Regions from separate parts of the Shewanella sp. 10N.286.54.B9 genome, predicted to be linked through region 4. Evidence: predicted binding sites of a transcription regulator. Region 4 holds the regulator's gene; each other region holds the start of a gene.
The links. Region 4 encodes sigma-54, which starts transcription at its own class of promoters, with help from an activator protein. Its sites were predicted from a motif close to GTTGGCACGNNNNTNGNNT; they were not measured.

Region 1 (2,206 bases), on a different contig from region 4:
CTCTGGTTCATTTTGGGACAGTTGCTCATCATCCCCGTCCAAAATGTCCGATACCATTTCGGTATCGTTAACAGCTTCAACTTGAACAGTTTCTTCGGTACTGGTCATCTCATCTGACTCTAGTGCCAAAGCTTCTTCGTTCTCCTCCTCATCGTCTTTTTCTTTAACAACATGGCGGAATACTTTCTTTGCGAGTTCAGCCGATACTTCAGCAGATAGTTTAGGCTGATTACTGTAATCGAGGGCATATTCGAGCAAACCATCGATCTCGCTATAATGTGGTTGCTTCCAAAGGGCCTTCAACGCCGCAGACTTAGCCGCAGGGTCAACATTCGCGCCCATAAAGCTGGCAAAGCTGCCACCGACTTCAATTTTTTCCGGATCAGGTAAATCCTCTGCCGTTAGCAGCTGCGCCTCATCAGATTCAACAACTTCAGCAGTGGTATTTTCTGCTGCAGAAGTTGGCTGAATTACGGCATCTTCTGTTTCGAGCTGTGTCTCAACTGCAACAGAAGTTTCTATATCAGCTTCAGCTTCCTGCTCAACCTTTTGTCGACGCAAATTCCAGCGCGACAGTAAGCCACTCATGAGTTACCTGCTAAATGATTAGTGCTAGGACCTTCATTTTTGCGACGATTCACATGCTTCTGACGACGATGCGCTCTAATTTCAACTTCACCATGGCGAGTTATAAAGGCTTCAATCCAGCAAGCAATCGCTTGTGGCATAGGAATGTTGAGCACAGGGGTATCACCCTCTAGGCAGCCCGCTGCGACATTTTGGTCGGCAGAGATAGCAGCAGGGATCCAATCACCAGCAAGGTTTTCGTCACAAACGATGTATAACATGGCGTTATCCATGTCGATGTTGATACGGTAGCTACCGCGCTCGTCTTTATGCAGCTCAAGCAAGACAAGTTTTGCACCTTCTGGTGCGGCGTGGGTTGCAGGAAGCATTTGGTCAACTTCCCACGTTACTGAGGTCCATCTTCCGACTTGCTTCTCAATCTTTTTAAGAGAAACGTACATTGGCCATTGGCTTTCGGTATGTTGCATTCAGTCTCCGTCTTGCCTGAGGTGGCTGCCTGGTTGGCAGTCCAACTAAATAGTTACCCTCTAGTAAAGCAATATGTGTGCCACACAATATCAATATAATAATTTGAACTAGATCAACTATTCCCACCAAAGATTAGGACATTTTGTCTAAAACGCAATCTACAATAGGACATAAAAGGGCGACACCAACCCCATAAGTGTGATCTGTAGCTAACTTATATCCCTCTAAAATTAGGTACAGATATTGCTTACTAATCACGGTAACTAAAATTCCATAACTGATGACGGGTCCTATGACAGCAAACAAAAGCAACCCAACTTTAATTAAAACCGACACCGAAGTACCGCTAACAATTGCGGTTAAAGCCGTCAATGAGAAAGGCGAACAGGTTGATAAATTTATTGCTTGTGAGCGCCCATTAACTGTTTATTTAAACTGGCGCCCAATCGTAACCTTAATGACCTTGGGGGCTAGAGCTGAAGCTTTATCATTGGGTTACCTTAAAAATCAGGGCTTTATATCAGACTTAAGTCAGCTCGAATCAGTGATTGTCGACTGGGATGTTAACTCGGCTGCGATTTTAACCAGTGAAAAGACCGATGACTTAGATGAAAAACTATCAGAAAAAACCGTCACCTCAGGCTGTGGTCAAGGGACGGTTTATGGTGGCTTCATGGCCGGTCTCGATGAGATAAACCTACCGACACCTCAAATAAAGCAAAGCATGATCTATAGCCTACTCAAAAACATCAGTGCTTATAACGAAACCTATAAAAATGCCGGAGCAGTGCATGGTTGTGGTTTATGCCAAGGTGATCAAATCAAAGGCTTCGTTGAAGATGTGGGTCGCCATAATGCGGTCGATACACTGGCTGGCGAGATGTGGTTAAATCAAGATATTGGCCACAACAAACTGTTTTACACCACTGGGCGACTCACTTCTGAGATGGTCATTAAAGTCGCTAAAATGGGCATTCCAGTACTCCTTTCCCGTAGCGGCGCCACCCAGATGGGGCTTGAGCTGGCACAGAAACTTGGGATTACTATGATTGCACGTGCTAAAGGCCGTCATTTCTTGGTTTATAACGGCGCAGAGAATATTGAATTCGATGCTATTTAGTCATTCGCGTCAACAAGCTAAGACGATTTT
Region 2 (2,206 bases), on a different contig from region 4:
GTGACAAAGTATTTACCTACAGCCTTCTGCGACTTCGTCGGTTTAGTCAAAAACAAAGGATCTTGATTGGCAGGCTTGGGTAAGCTTTCATGTTTACCACTGGCATGGTGCCAAACCAGTGCACCAATACCAGCGATTAGAGTGACAATACTTAAAATTGACCAAACAACGTTATCTGAGGTTGGTGTGTTACCAATTTGCGGATCGAACGGCCAGTTATTGGTGTAGGTGTAGTCGGTATCAGGGCGCTCAGTAACAGCAGCCCAAGCCCCCCAAAATAGAAAGGCATTAAGTTTTTCGCGGCGATCTAAGCTAGGAACGGTTGCCTCTTTCATCGCGTACTGTTCGCGCAGCGATGATAACTTAGGATCGTCACCAAATAGCGCTACATAGTGCTGCTCAACCTGTTTTATCGCTTCGATACGAGTGGTTGAAAGGGTGATATTTGTATCGCCATTGGCTTGCTGAACCACTGTATTGCGACGAATATCTTCTCGTAGAGCTTGCTCAAGTCCTGCTTGTTGCTGTGAATCGAGTTGAGCAAAGTCTTTATTAAAGCGTTGCATCGCAGTGATATCTAACCAAGCCTGAGCTTCTTTGTGTAGCCAGTCTGCAGTCCAGTCTGGCGCAACGTATGAGCCATGACCCCAAATAGACCCCAGTTGATGCCCGCCCATAGAGCGCCAAACTAACTGACCCTGTTCGATATCATCTTTGCTAAACAATGTTTGTCCTTGGTTATCGATAAAAGCGGTCGGGATCGGTGGCTTCTCTCGATAGATCTCACTACCAATACTCAGCAGTACGGTAAATGAAGCAATTAGCACCAGCAGTAATGCGATTGCAGTTAGTCTTTGTTTGCTCATAAGTCCTCTTAGCGCAACGTTATTGTTATTCAGGCGAACCTTGCTAGAGCAGATACCGTGCCAACTACTTATGTTGTTGATTTATATTGTTTTGGTGGGTTTTTAGTGTGGCGGGGTGTGTCATTTTAACAGTTGTGCGTGCTGTCTATATGACATTGCGTGTCTTTTTGACAGCGAGCAAGTGTCTTAAATACCTTAGAATTCAAATTTATATTAGCAAGGTATTGTGTACGCTAGGGATTCACACCTATTTGGCTTTTGGCAAGCTATTCGCTTGGAGTTATAGTAAGAGAGCTGCTAGCAAGGAGAGGGTAGCCCTTTGTCAGTTTAACAAAGGGCTGTAATAACTATTTGTACAGTGACGGATCTTCTGGGTTCGGGCGGGTTTTAAAGCGTCGATGTAGCCACATGTATTGTGATTTGTTACGGCTGATAATTTGCTCAATGATGCGATTACCACGCTTAGCATCTTCAATTTCATTGTCACCAGGGAAATTATCTAGCGGCGCTTGGATCTCGATGTTGTAACCAGTATCAGTGCTATTTCGCTCTACAAAAAACGGCAGCACTTTAGCTTTGCCAAGCTTTGCCAGCGTGGTTGCCCCTGTAATTGTCGCGGCTTGTTCAACTGCAAAGAAAGGGATGAAAGTGGCACTCGAGCGGCCAAAATCTTGATCGGCGGTATACCAGATAACATTAGGCGCTCGTAAGCTTCGTACCATTTGGCGTAAATCTCTTTTCGGCACTAGCGCTTTGTTAGAACGCAAACGCCCTTTAACCTGCAAATACTCCATCACCGCGTTATTGTGCGGACGGTAAACGCCGACACCGGGTTGGAACTGGCCAAAGATGCGTGCGCCCATCTCTAACGGTAAGCAGTGAACAGCAAATAGGATCACCCCTTGGCCATTATCTAATGTCTGCTGCACATGTTGTTGGCCTTTTATACTCATATGCTGCTGGATTTTTTCATCCGACCACCACCAACCATTAATGGTATCGAAGATCGCTTTACCTGTTTGTTCGAAATTCTCACGTAGCAGAGTTTGCTGTTCGGCAGCGCTCATCTCAGGAAAACATAGCTCTAAATTACGTTTAGCAGTATTCACCCGTTTGCCAACAATACGCATTGCTAGTCTGCCAAGCGCTGCGCCCATTTTCATTTGAATACGCAGAGGCAATAGTTGCGTGAGACGCATAAGTCCTACTCCTAGCCACAGGAGCCAGTACTTAGGATGATAAAGATGAGATGAAAACTGCGCTTTTTCTACCACGGAAAACTCGAATATATTGAAAAATTACTCATTATTCTAACGCAAACTAGCGCAGATTTGCTCAAC
Region 3 (2,206 bases), on a different contig from region 4:
ATACTAAGCTTGCCGTCGCGGGTCATCTCGATACCGACGTCAGACAAACGCATGCCATTAGGCGCGGCTTCAAATACGCTATTGCGCATACTGTTTTGCAGCATTCTTAAACTGGAGTCGCCCTTTAATACCCCAAGCTGATCTTCAGTGATTGAAGAGGGAGCATCTTCATCGTCGTCATCTTTATCTTTGTCCGCATCATCGTCTTTGTCTTTGTTGCTTTCATCAACAACAGAGCTTCCCATGGAGCGCGTCAGCTGGTTGATTTGATCCATGAGCTCATTGAAAGAGTCTACAAAGTCTTCGACCGCTTGCTCGCTAGAGCTGGAGTCAGATTCAATTTTAATGGTGCTGCTTTCACCAATGGCGTGAGCTTGGTTTAACTCAATTGAGACGCCATCAATAACATTACCTAGGTAATTACTACTGCTGGTGATATCGATACCATTGAGGGTGACTTCAGCATCTTGTGCAGCCTTTCTTTCAGTCATGCCCCAGTCGACACCATCCATTTTGACATCGACACTATTGACGGCTCCTGACTCTTTGGATGTCATCATCAGCTCTACCTGACCACCGGTTCTGACCAAAGAAGCTTGTACTCCTGGGTTGTCAGCATGGTTATTGATTGCATCTCTAAGGTCAGCGACGGTGCGAGTACCGTCAGCATTGAGCACTGCCATATCAATATCGATGGTGTCAGCGGCATTGGGGCCAACTTGAATGCTGAGTACGCCTGTAGTGGGCAGCACTTCGGTTTCACTGGCAAAACTTTTGGACAGTTGGTGAGATTGCGCCAACTGCTTAACATAAAGATCATAAGTGCCAGCTGGTGCATCGCTGTCGACTGTAATTGAGGCACTTTCATCACTGATTGATGAGGTTTTACTTTCGAAAGCATCACCATTAATCGCTTCAAGTTTACTGGTCATTCTTTTAAGGCTGCTTTCTAATATTTCATAAGCGTCAAGTTGACTTTGATGCTTGGTCATACTGGTTTTAAAAAGCTGATCTTTGCCCATGCGTTCAGCCGATATAAGCTGCTCTGCAAACGTTGCTGCACTCATTCCTGAAATCATTATGATCCTCCAATATAACTGGTGTGGCAATCTTTGTGCCAAAGGTTAATCTTATGTTTTTAAAAGGTTTTAAAATTTGTTTGCTGTGTTGGAAAGCGAATGCGTTTCCGTTTTATGTTGCACTAGGGAAGCTTAACTTCCGCTTTTAAAATCGCTTTAAAGCGTCAATCGCATAGTGTTAATAAGGCGACATTAGTGGGGAGGTTCTGAAGTTATTAGCGAATAAAAAAAGGGCCAAAAGGCCCTTTGAAGAAAATTGGGAGGGAGGAAGATTTAGCCCAATAGACCCATAACCAAACCAGTGTTTTGGTTGGCAGAAGACAGGATGTTGGTACCCGCTTGAACCAATAGTTGGTTCTTGGTCATATTGGCAGATTCAACAGCGAAATCGGCATCCATGATGCGGCCAGCAGCGGCTTTAGTGTTTTCAGTCACGTTAGCAAGGTTTGAACCTGTGTGACCTAGACGGTTGATGTTTGCACCTAATGTAGAACGCTGTGTGCCCACTTTGTCGATAAAGGTATCAATCTTATCGATAGCACCTTTAGCCGCGCCAGCAGCTGAAATATCGTCAGTTACACCAGCAAGGTCAGCTTTGGCTACAGTAACTGAAAGTTGTTCAGTTGCGCCTGCACCAATTTGGAATTCAACACCTGCACTCAATGTATCAAACAGTTTGTTGCCTGAGTATTCAGTGTTATCAACAATACGAGTGATCTCTTTAGTAAGCTCTTGGAACTCAGCGTTAATTGCTTTTAAATCTTCAGCAGAGTTCACGCCGTTAGCTGCTTGAGTAGCAAGCTCTTTTTGACGGTTAGCGATTGTTGATAACTCATCTAATGCACCGTCAGCGGTTTGCAACATAGAAGTGGCATCGTTAACGTTACGGCTAGCGGTTTCCATACCAGTTACGTTGGCATTTAGGCGAGTCGCAATTTGTAGACCAGCAGCATCATCAGCAGCGCTATTGATACGCAGACCAGTAGATAGACGCTCCATTGCATTGCTTAGCAAGTCATTGTTTTTAGTTACAGAGTTTTGAGAAACGAGTGAAGCATAATTAGTATGAACTGATAACATAGCGTGTTCCTTTAAGCTTTCGAAGAATTATTGTGTGTCACAATTGA
Region 4 (2,206 bases):
GTGAAGATAGAGTAGGGTACTGGACAGCGGCAATGTCGCTGATGAGTTCCAGTACTTTTTTCTTACTGCCCGGAGTGGCACAGGTGGTGCACTCCGGCTGCAGGATGGTACATAGTTCCATCGTTAGTGTTTGGTCAGCTTCTCTTTGTGTTTAATAACCTGACGATCTAATTTATCGATCAGGGAGTCGATTGCGGCATACATGTCCGCATGTTCCGAAGTGGCAAAAACTTCCCCTTTTTTAAGGTGGATTCTTGCCTCGGCAATCTGCTGCATTTTTTCTACGTTCAAAATGACGTGGACATTATTGATCTGATCGAAATGACGTTCAAGCTTTGTAAACTTTTCTTCTACATAGCCACGCAGCGATGCAGTGATCTCGATGTGATGCCCAGTAAGGTTAATTTGCATAGAAAATTCCTCCAAGTGCCTAATTTTGAGTTATAAACTCTTACGTTGGTTTGAGGGCGGGATCAGCATTGCTTCACGGTATTTCGCGATAGTACGACGAGCAACTTTAATCCCTTGTTCTGCCAAAAGTTGCGCCATTTTGCTATCGCTTAATGGTTTCTTTTGGTTTTCAGCAGCGACTAACTTCTTAATAAACGCTCTAATAGCTGTAGATGAGCACTCTCCGCCGTCATCTGTGCCGACATGACTAGAGAAGAAATACTTTAATTCGAAAATACCTCTTGGGGTATGCATATACTTTTGAGTGGTAACCCTTGAGATGGTGGACTCATGCATCTCAACAGCTTCTGCAATATCGTTCAATACCATTGGCTTCATGGCTTCATCGCCATATTCAAAGAAGCCTTGCTGGAATTTAACGATGCAGTTACTGACCTTTAATAAGGTTTCATTACGACTTTCTAAACTTTTGATAAACCACTTAGCTTCCTGCAAATGACCACGGATAAACTGGCCATCAGCTTGGCTTTTAGTGCTGCGAGCCATTGATGCATAATGCTGATTAACATTGATTTTAGGCATGTAATCTGGATTGAGCTCAACCACCCAGCGGCCTTTCTTTTTGGCCACTGATACATCAGGAATAACGTATTCATCTTTACTGCGTGTGACTGCTAATCCTGGTCTTGGGTTGAGAGTTTGGATCAGGCTTATGGCTTCACGTAGCTCATCTTCTTTTAGCTTCGTTTTACGCATTAACTGCCTAAAATCGCGCCCTGCAATTAAATCTAAGTAGTCTTTGATGAGTAGGCGAGCATTATCAATATGTGGCGTGGTCGCGGCATATTGAGCTAACTGGATCAAGAGACATTCACTTAAGTCTCGAGCGGCTACGCCAATGGGGTCGAAATGCTGTACGCGTTTGAGCACGGCTTCAACTTCATCAATTTCTATCTCTGGATCGCCCATCGCCTCAAGAATATCTTCACAGTTTTGAGTGAGGTAACCACGTTCGTCAATAGCATCAATAATGGCGGTGGCGATAGCGAGGTCGTTATCAGAGAAAGGGGTTAAGTTCTTTTGCCACTCAAGGTGCTCATACAAGCCTTCGCTGGTTTCACCTTGGAATGGCATGTCGTCATCACGCATTCCGCCTGAGCTTGCATTTGATGAGACGGTATAGACTTCATCCCAGGTGGTATCCATCGGCAGTTCATCTGGCATTGAGTCTTGAGTCAATGCATCAGAGGTTTCTACTGCGGCACTATCTTGCTGGGGATCGACTTCGGCGCTGGCGCTGTAATCGTTGTCGCTATCAGATTCTGAGTAGCTATCGGATTCGCTGGTGGTGCGATCTTCGTTGCTGACAGCTTCGCCGTCAGATTGCTCTTCATCTAATTCGAGTAGGGGATTAGACTCTAATGCTTGCTGGATCTCTTGCTGCAGCTCTAAAGAGGACAGTTGCAGTAAGCGGATAGCCTGCTGTAACTGTGGAGTCATGGTTAGCTGCTGACCCATTTTGAGCTGAAGTGACGCTTTCATCTTACCGCTATTCCCTACACTGTAATTAAACGTTGAAGCTCGTTAATTTGGCGAAGAGAGCGCAAAGGCCCAACACTATGATTATATTAGTATACTTAACTAGTGCCGCGCTTTAAACGCTCATGTTGTTGATTAACTATAGCCTGAATTGTTCACCTAAGTACACTGCTCTAACCTGCTGGTTGTCTAAGATTTCGGCAGGCGTGCCTTCTGCAATGAGATTTCCGTGACTTACGATATATGCATGTTCACA

Region 1: a site for sigma-54 is predicted at 1,287-1,305, ahead of AB4135_RS15310 (formate dehydrogenase accessory sulfurtransferase FdhD). Genes of this name have one in related genera too.
Region 2: a site for sigma-54 is predicted at 913-931, ahead of AB4135_RS09280 (nitric-oxide reductase large subunit). Genes of this name have one in related genera too.
Region 3: a site for sigma-54 is predicted at 1,104-1,122, ahead of fliD (flagellar filament capping protein FliD). Genes of this name have one in related genera too.

Annotation. Positions count from the first base shown of each region.
Region 1 is NZ_JBFRIY010000041.1:69,476-71,681, forward strand. Features, by position in the region: gene AB4135_RS15300 (DUF3306 domain-containing protein) at 1-588, opposite strand, end outside; gene AB4135_RS15305 (DUF3305 domain-containing protein) at 585-1,055, opposite strand; gene AB4135_RS15310 (formate dehydrogenase accessory sulfurtransferase FdhD) at 1,349-2,176, shown strand.
Region 2 is NZ_JBFRIY010000024.1:49,152-51,357, forward strand. Features, by position in the region: gene AB4135_RS09280 (nitric-oxide reductase large subunit) at 1-866, opposite strand, end outside; gene AB4135_RS09285 (LpxL/LpxP family Kdo(2)-lipid IV(A) lauroyl/palmitoleoyl acyltransferase) at 1,214-2,140, opposite strand.
Region 3 is NZ_JBFRIY010000011.1:14,104-16,309, reverse strand. Features, by position in the region: gene fliD (flagellar filament capping protein FliD) at 1-1,079, opposite strand, end outside; gene AB4135_RS03465 (flagellin) at 1,353-2,159, opposite strand.
Region 4 is NZ_JBFRIY010000017.1:15,910-18,115, forward strand. Features, by position in the region: gene ptsN (PTS IIA-like nitrogen regulatory protein PtsN) at 1-121, opposite strand, end outside; gene hpf (ribosome hibernation promoting factor) at 124-411, opposite strand; gene AB4135_RS05925 (RNA polymerase factor sigma-54) at 442-1,953, opposite strand; gene lptB (LPS export ABC transporter ATP-binding protein) at 2,090-2,206, opposite strand, start outside.